2 regions of the Streptomyces sp. NPDC090106 genome follow, and region 2 is predicted to be linked to the other one. Evidence: predicted binding sites of a transcription regulator. Region 2 holds the regulator's gene; the other holds the start of a gene.

Region 1 (4,414 bases), 630 kb from region 2:
GTGGACGGTCCGCGTCCGGCGGGGTGTCGGCCCGGGGGCGGGATCGGCGGCTGCCATGATCCGGCCCCATGGGATCAGTAGGACAAAATGACAAAAGCCGGTTCATGTGGGGCCTGCGAGGCGGCCTCGCCGTCCTCGCGCTCGCCGCGGTCGTCACCGGCTGCGCGCGGGACCACGCCACCGAGGTGCGCCCCGCCCCCGGCCAGCAGCCCCTGAAGGCGCCCCCGGCCCGCGCCCTCGACGCGTACGCCACCAAGCTGCGCGCCGCCACCGCCGTGGCCGAGCGCTGGGGGCTGAAGCGGGTGCCGCTGACCGCGCCGCCCGCGCCCGCGAAGAAGCCGCACATCACCACCCGCAAGGGCTTCGAGGTCGACGGCCACGAGGAACTGGGGCTGCCGCCCGTCTTCACCACGATCCCCACCGACCGGAAGATCGTCTTCCTGACGATCGACGACGGCGCCGAGAAGGACCCGCAGTTCCTGCGGATGATGGGCGAGCTGAAGATCCCGTACACCGCGTTCCTCAGCGACTACCTGGTCAAGGAGGACTACGGGTACTTCAAGCGGATGCAGGACCGCGGTGTCGTCCTCAACAACCACACCCTGCACCACCCCTATCTGCCCGGCCTGTCCTACGCCCGGCAGAAGGAGGAGATCTGCGGCATGCAGGACGTCGTCGAGAAGCGCTACGGCACCCGGCCCCTGCTGTTCCGGCCGCCCTTCGGCAACTACAACAAGGACACCCTGACGGCCGCCAAGTCCTGCGGTGTGCGCTACGCGCCGATCTGGAACGAGGAGGTCTTCGTCGACCGCTGGGACTACCGGGAGTGGGACCGGCGGATCCACCCGGGCGACATCGTGCTGAGCCACTTCCGGGGCCGCGAGGACTGGAAGGGCACCATGCCCGACATGGTGCGGCGCTTCCTCGACAAGGTCACGGCCGAGGGATACGCGGTGGCCCGGCTGGAGGACTACCTGTGAGAGCGGCGCGAGCCGCGGCGGCCGGTGTCCTGGCCGCCGCGCTCCTCACCGGCTGCGCCCAGTCCGTCGACCCCATCGAACGCCTGGGCAAGCGGGCCGTGTCGTACGGCGCGAAGGGCGAGCGGGCGGCACCCGTGCCCGTGGTGACCCGGGTCGCCACCACCGACCGGGTCGTCTTCCTCACCTACGACGACGGCGCCGAACAGGACCCCCGGTTCGTCGAGCTGGTCCGGCGGCAGCGGCTGCCCGTCAGCATGTTCCTCACGGACAGCGTCGTCGGCCCCGGGTACGGCCACTTCGCGCGCCTCAGGTCGGTCGGCGCGTCCGTCCAGAACCACACCCTCGACCACGCCGCCCTGCGCGGACTGCCGTACGCCGGGCAGCGTGCCGAGATCTGCGGCCAGCAGGACAAGCTCCGCGCCCGCTTCGGCATCCGCCCCCGCCTCTTCCGGCCGCCCTACGGCTCCTACGACCCGACGACGCTGCGCGCGGCCGGCGACTGCGGCATCACGGCCGTCGTCCTGTGGCGCGCGGCGATGGGCGAGCGGGAACTGAGCTACCGGGACGGGGAGCGGCGGCTCGGGCCCGGCGACATCGTCTCGGTCGGGTCCGTCGAGACGTCGGGCCGCACCCTGGTGGAACGGACGCGGCTGCTGCTGACGGAGATCGAGCGGGCCGGACTCAGGGTGGGGAGGCTGGAGGACTACCTCTGAGCGGCTGGAGCGGGGAGGGGGAGAACGGTTCCGCAGCGCGGCGAATTAGCAGTCCGCTTGACCGAGTGCTAATCGCGGTCATAGTCTCGGGTCTGGCACTCCCCACTGGAGAGTGCCAACCAGCGACGGGCAGGTCCGGCACCCGCGACGACGGATCCACCTGGTCGCCACCTCAGACAGTTAACCCCGTGAGATCTCCGAAGGGGGAGGTCGGATCGTGACGACCGCCAGCTCCAAGGTTGCCATCAAGCCGCTTGAGGACCGCATCGTGGTCCAGCCGCTCGACGCCGAGCAGACCACGGCCTCCGGCCTGGTCATCCCGGACACCGCGAAGGAGAAGCCCCAGGAGGGCGTCATCCTCGCCGTCGGTCCGGGTCGCTTCGAGAACGGCGAGCGCCTGCCGCTCGACGTGAAGGTCGGCGACATCGTGCTGTACAGCAAGTACGGCGGCACCGAGGTCAAGTACAACGGCGAGGAGTACCTCGTCCTCTCGTCCCGCGACGTCCTCGCGGTCATCGAGAAGTAGGACTTCGAAGTTTTTTGTGAGCTGCGCCCCTGGCCCCCGCCACCATTGATCAACCGATGGGAAGCCGGGTGCTCGGGGCGCAGCCTCTTTTTCTGATCCCCATAGCTTTCCGAGAGGGCTCCCGCTGTCATGGCGAAGATCCTGAAGTTCGACGAGGACGCCCGTCGCGCCCTCGAGCGCGGCGTCAACAAGCTGGCCGACACGGTCAAGGTGACGATCGGCCCCAAGGGCCGCAACGTCGTCATCGACAAGAAGTTCGGCGCCCCCACCATCACCAACGACGGTGTCACGATCGCCCGTGAGGTCGAGATCGACGACCCGTACGAGAACCTCGGCGCGCAGCTGGTGAAGGAGGTGGCGACCAAGACCAACGACATCGCGGGCGACGGTACGACCACCGCCACCGTGCTCGCCCAGGCGCTGGTGCGCGAGGGCCTGAAGAACGTCGCCGCGGGCGCGTCCCCGGCGCTGCTGAAGAAGGGCATCGACGCGGCCGTGGCGGCCGTGTCCGAGGACCTTCTGGCCACCGCCCGCCCGATCGACGACAAGGCGGACATCGCCGCCGTCGCCGCGCTGTCCGCGCAGGACACGCAGGTCGGCGAGCTCATCGCCGAGGCGATGGACAAGGTCGGCAAGGACGGTGTCATCACCGTCGAGGAGTCCAACACCTTCGGTCTGGAGCTGGACTTCACCGAGGGCATGGCCTTCGACAAGGGCTACCTGTCGCCGTACTTCGTGACGGACCAGGAGCGCATGGAGGCGGTCCTGGAGGACCCCTACATCCTGATCAACCAGGGCAAGATCTCCTCGATCCAGGACCTGCTGCCGCTCCTCGAGAAGGTCATCCAGGGCGGTGCCTCCAAGCCCCTGCTGATCATCGCCGAGGACGTCGACGGCGAGGCCCTGTCGACCCTGGTCGTCAACAAGATCCGCGGCACCTTCAACGCGGTCGCGGTCAAGGCCCCCGGCTTCGGCGACCGCCGCAAGGCGATGCTCCAGGACCTGGCGATCCTCACCGGTGCCACGGTCATCTCCGAGGAGGTCGGCCTCAAGCTCGACCAGGCCGGTCTGGACGTGCTGGGCACCGCCCGCCGCGTCACCGTCACCAAGGACGACACCACGGTCGTCGACGGTGCCGGCGACTCCGCCGACGTCACGGGCCGCGTCGCCCAGATCAAGGCCGAGATCGAGAACACGGACTCCGACTGGGACCGCGAGAAGCTCCAGGAGCGCCTCGCGAAGCTGGCCGGGGGCGTGTGCGTGATCAAGGTCGGCGCCGCCACCGAGGTGGAGCTGAAGGAGAAGAAGCACCGTCTGGAGGACGCCATCTCCGCGACCCGCGCCGCGGTCGAGGAGGGCATCGTCTCCGGTGGTGGCTCCGCGCTCGTCCACGCCGCCAAGGTGCTGGACGGCGGTCTGGGCAAGACCGGCGACGAGGCCACCGGTGTCGCCGTCGTCCGCAAGGCCGTCGTCGAGCCGCTGCGCTGGATCGCCGAGAACGCCGGCCTGGAGGGCTACGTCATCACCTCCAAGGTCGCCGAGCTCGACAAGGGCCAGGGCTTCAACGCCGCGACCGGCGAGTACGGCGACCTGGTCAAGGCCGGCGTCATCGACCCGGTCAAGGTCACCCGCTCCGCGCTGGAGAACGCCGCGTCCATCGCCTCCCTGCTTCTGACGACCGAGACCCTGGTCGTCGAGAAGAAGGAAGAGGAGGAGCCGGCCGCGGCCGGTCACGGCCACGGGCACTCCCACTGAGCCGAGCAGTGACTGACCGAGGGCCCGGCACCCCGAAGGGGGTGCCGGGCCCTCGCGCGTCAGTGGCCGTCCTGGAACAGGAACCGAGTCGGTTCCTCCAGCGCGGCCCGCGCACCCTCCAGATCCGCCATCCGGGCGGCGAGAGTGGCCTCCGCGAGCCGTCGTGGCAGCGCCTCGGCGAACTTGAGACCGCGGACGGCGCCCGGATCCACCGACGGCAGGGTCAGCCCGTCCCCGGCGTCCGCGAGCGCCGCCCGCCAGGTCCGCGGCTCCACGTCGTCCCGCAGCCGGACGAAGCGGTCGTCCAGGAGCCGGTGCGGCAGGGCGACCGTGGGCAGGGAAGCCGCCAGGGTGGCGTTCGCCCGGTGCCCCGCCCAGGTCCACCAGCGCACATCGCTGTCACCGCGCCGGGTGACGACCGTGCCGCCCGGGTGCACCAC
Region 2 (4,414 bases):
GGCCGCCCGCCTCCACGCCCTGGGCGATGACGGCGTCGGCGCCGGCCCGCTCGACCGCGAGGGCCTCCTCGGCGGTGGTCGCGGTGACGAAGGTGCGGGTGCCCACGCGGCGCAGGGACTCCAGCGCCTCGGGGGTCGGTACGCCGAAGTGGAAGGAGACCACCGGGACCGGGTTGTCGACGAGCACCGCGAGCTTCGTCTCGTAGCTGTCGTCCCGGCCGCTGTCGGGGTCGCCGAGCTCGGTCTCGTACCAGGCGGCCTCACCGGCGAGCTGGTGGGCGTAGACGTCCACCGCGGCCGGGTCGGCGTGCTCGGGCTGCGGCATGAAGAGGTTCACGCCGAAGGGGCGCGCCGTCAGTCCCCGGATCTGCTTGATCTCCTGGTACATGCCGTCGGTGGTCTTGTAGCCGGCGGCCAGGAACCCGAGTCCGCCGGCCTCGGAGACGGCGGCGGCGAGCTGCGGCACGGAGACGCCGCCTGCCATGGGGGCCTGCACGATCGGGTGCGGGGCGAGATCGGTCAGCGCGGAGGACATGCCCGCATGGTGCCACGTCCTCCGAACAAGACCGAATCGCCCCCCGTCGCCCGGTGAGAACTCAGCCCCTCCGGCGTTTGAGGAGCGGAGGTCCGGGGGCAGCGCCCCCGGGGAAGGGGCGGCGGGGGCGAGGAAAAAGCCCCGGCCGCCACCCCACACCGTCACCGGCCGTTGAACGCGTCCTTCAACCGCGAGAACAGCCCCTGCTGCCCCGGCTGACTGTGCCTGCCCGGGGGACGACCCCCGGACCCCCGGCAGCATCAGCCCAGCCGGCCGCGGCGTTCAGCTCAGCGCCCACCCGCCGTCACCGGCCGTTGAACGCGTCCTTCAACCGTGAGAACAGCCCTTGCTGCCCCGGCTGGAACTGGCCCGTGGGCCGTTCCTCGCCGCGCATCTTGGCCAGCTCGCGCAGTACGCGTTCCTGTTCGGGGTCGAGCTTGGTCGGGGTCTGGACCTCGACATGGACGATGAGGTCGCCGCGCCCGCCGCCCCGCAGGTGGGTGACGCCCCGCCCGTGCAGCGGGATCGACTGCCCGGACTGGGTGCCGGGGCGGATGTCGACCTCCTCCATGCCGTCCAGCGTCTCCAACGGCACCTTCGTGCCGAGGGACGCGGCCGTCATGGGGATCGTCACCGTGCAGTGCAGATCGTCCCCACGCCGCTGGAACATGTTGTGGGGCAGCTCGTGGATCTCGACGTAGAGGTCACCGGCGGGACCGCCACCGGGCCCGACCTCGCCCTCGCCAGCGAGCTGGATCCGTGTGCCGTTGTCGACACCGGCCGGGATCTTGACGGTGAGCGTGCGGCGGGACCGCACCCGTCCGTCGCCCGCGCACTCGGGGCACGGGGTCGGGACGACCGTGCCGAACCCCTGGCACTGCGGGCAGGGCCGCGAGGTCATGACCTGGCCGAGGAAGGACCGGGTGACCTGGGAGACCTCACCGCGGCCCCGGCACATGTCACACGTCTGGGCCGAGGTGCCCGGCGCCGCGCCCTCACCGCTGCACGTGGTGCAGACGATCGCCGTGTCGACCTGGATGTCCTTGGTCGTGCCGAAGGCCGCCTCGTCGAGCTCGATCTCCAGCCGGATCATCGCGTCCTGGCCGCGCCGGGTGCGCGAGCGCGGGCCGCGCTGGGACGCCGTACCGAAGAACGCGTCCATGATGTCCGAGAAGTTGCCGAAGCCGCCCGCGCCGAAGCCGCCGGCGCCTCCGCCGCCCGCCTGGGACAGGGGGTCGCCGCCGAGGTCGTAGACCTGCTTCTTCTGCGGATCCGACAGGACCTCGTAAGCGGCGTTGATCTCCTTGAACCGCTCCTGGGTCTTCGGATCGGGGTTGACGTCCGGGTGCAGCTCGCGGGCGAGCCGACGGAACGCCTTCTTGATCTCATCCTGCGACGCGTCGCGGCGCACGCCGAGAACGGCGTAGTAGTCCGTGGCCACTTACGACTCCGCCAGGATCTGTCCGACGTACCGTGCCACTGCGCGTACCGCTCCCATCGTTCCCGGGTAATCCATGCGGGTCGGTCCGACCACGCCGAGCTTGGCTACTGCCTCGCCGCCCGAACCGTAGCCGACCGAGACCACGGACGTGGAGTTGAGTCCCTCATAGGCGTTCTCATGCCCGATGCGTACGGTCATGCCCGAATCCCCGGCCTCACCAAGCAACTTGAGAAGCACGACCTGCTCCTCCAGCGCTTCGAGGACCGGACGGATCGTGAGGGGAAAGTCATGTCCGAAGCGGGTGAGATTGGCGGTGCCGCCGATCATCAGCCGCTCCTCGTTCTCCTCGACGAGTGTCTCCAGCAGGGTGGAGAGCACGGTCGAGACGGTGCCGCGGTCCTCGACGTCGAAGCTCTCGGGCAGGTCCTCGACCAGCCGCGGGACGTCACTGAACCGGCGTCCGGCGACCCGGCTGTTGAGCCGCGCCCGCAGGTCCGCGAGCGAGGTCTCCCCGAAGGGCGCCGGGCAGTCGACCATGCGCTGCTCGACCCGGCCGGTGTCGGTGATGAGGACGAGCATCACGCGCGCGGGGGCGAGCGAGAGCAGTTCCACATGCCGCACGGTCGAGCGGGTCAGCGACGGGTACTGCACGACGGCCACCTGCCGGGTGAGCTGCGCGAGCAGCCGTACCGTGCGGGCGACCACGTCGTCGAGGTCGACGGCGCCGTCGAGGAAGTGGTGGATGGCGCGCCGCTCGGGCGCGGACATCGGTTTGACGGCGGCGAGCTTGTCGACGAAGAGCCGGTAGCCCTTGTCGGTGGGGATGCGCCCGGCGCTGGTGTGCGGCTGGGCGATGAACCCCTCGTCCTCCAGGGCGGCCATGTCGTTGCGGATGGTCGCCGGGGAGACGCCGAGGTTGTGCCGCTCGGTGAGGGCCTTGGACCCCACCGGCTCCTCGGTGCCCACGTAGTCCTGGACGATGGCGCGCAGCACCTTGAGTCTGCGTTCACTCAGCATCGCGCACACCTCCAGAAGTCGATCCCTTGGCACTCTGTACCCCCGAGTGCCAGCATTCCCCGGCCAGTGTACGGCGGTGGGGTGCCGTGCGGGCAAGGTCGGTCCCGCTGCGGGTGCCCGTACCGTTAGCGTCGCCGCATGACGGTGACTTGGGAAGAGCTGGGGTGGGAGCGGCTGGCGGCCGGGGTGGGCCGGTGCCGCCTCCCCGGCTGGGACTGCACGGCGGGGCTGGTGACCGGCGCGGGGGCGGCGCTGGTGGTCGACGCGGGGTCGAGCGTGGCGGAGGGGACACGGCTGCGGGCGCGGGCGGAGGCCCTCGCGGGCGGCCCTGTGACCCATCTCGCTCTGACCCACCCGCACTTCGACCATGTCTTCGGGGCGGCGGCGTTCGCGGACGCGGAGCTGTTCGCGCCGGTGGGCATGGACACGCTGCTGGAGCAGCGGCAGGCGCGGGACGAGCTGCGGGCGGACGCGGTCGGCAATGGCCTGGAACCGTCGCTGGCGGCCGAGGCGGCCGGCGCGCTGCCCCGCCCCCGGCATCTGGTGTCCGGCGAGTGGACGCTCGATCTCGGCGGCGGCCGTCAGGTGCTGCTGGCGAACGTCGGCCCGGGGCACACCGCGCACGATCTGGCGGTCCTGGTGCCCGGCTCCCCCGAGGTGGTCTTCTGCGGTGACCTGGTCGAGGAGTCCGACGATCCTCAGGCGGGCCCGGACGCGGTGCCGTCCCGCTGGCCGGCGGCGCTGGACCGGCTGCTCGCGCTGGGCGGCGAGGACGCGCTGTACGTGCCCGGTCACGGTGCGGTGGTGGACGCGGCGTTCGTCCGGGCCCAGCGGGACGCGCTGGCGGCGCGTTTCGGCGTGTCGCGGTGACGGCCGCGGCGCTTCTCCTATCGTCATCCGAATGCGCCAGTACTCCGCCGATCTGACCCCTCCCTGGAAGAAGCCGAAGCCCGTCCCCGAGGTCCCGGCGGAGCCCGGCCTGGTGGTCGAGGAGCCCGGCACCGGTTTCTGCGGTGCGGTGATCCGCTGCGAGGCGGGCACGGTCACCCTGGAGGACCGCTTCGGCAAGCACCGGGTGTTCCCGCTGGAGCCCCGCGGCTTCCTGCTGGAGGGCCGGGTCGTCACCCTGGTCCGCCCCTCGGGCGCCGCCCCCGCGCGGCCCGCCCGCACGGCCTCCGGTTCGGTGGCCGTCCCCGGCGCCCGCGCCCGGGTCGCCCGCGCCGGCCGGATCTACGTCGAGGGACGGCACGACGCCGAGCTCGTCGAGAAGGTCTGGGGCGACGACCTGCGCATCGAGGGCGTGGTCGTGGAGTACCTGGAGGGCGTCGACGACCTTCCCTCGATCGTGGCCGAATTCGCTCCCGGCCCCGACGCCCGGCTCGGTGTCCTGGTGGACCATCTCGTGCCCGGCACGAAGGAGT

The links. Region 2 encodes HrcA, which represses chaperone genes, less so after heat shock. Its sites were predicted from a motif close to TTNGCACTCNGNNNNNCNGAGTGCNAA; they were not measured.
Region 1: the regulator HrcA is predicted to act here: its motif matches at 1,739-1,765, upstream of groES (co-chaperone GroES).

The regions. Positions count from the first base shown of each region.
Region 1 covers NZ_JBIVDS010000001.1:863,279-867,692, reverse strand. Annotated here, with positions in the region: gene ACIPSE_RS03775 (polysaccharide deacetylase family protein) at 105-980, shown strand; gene ACIPSE_RS03770 (polysaccharide deacetylase family protein) at 977-1,693, shown strand; gene groES (co-chaperone GroES) at 1,911-2,219, shown strand; gene groL (chaperonin GroEL) at 2,349-3,974, shown strand; gene ACIPSE_RS03755 (DEAD/DEAH box helicase) at 4,034-4,414, opposite strand, start outside.
Region 2 covers NZ_JBIVDS010000001.1:231,618-236,031, forward strand. Annotated here, with positions in the region: gene ACIPSE_RS01045 (nitronate monooxygenase) at 1-535, opposite strand, end outside; gene dnaJ (molecular chaperone DnaJ) at 840-1,976, opposite strand; gene hrcA (heat-inducible transcriptional repressor HrcA) at 1,977-2,993, opposite strand; gene ACIPSE_RS01060 (MBL fold metallo-hydrolase) at 3,132-3,863, shown strand; gene ACIPSE_RS01065 (DUF3097 domain-containing protein) at 3,895-4,414, shown strand, end outside.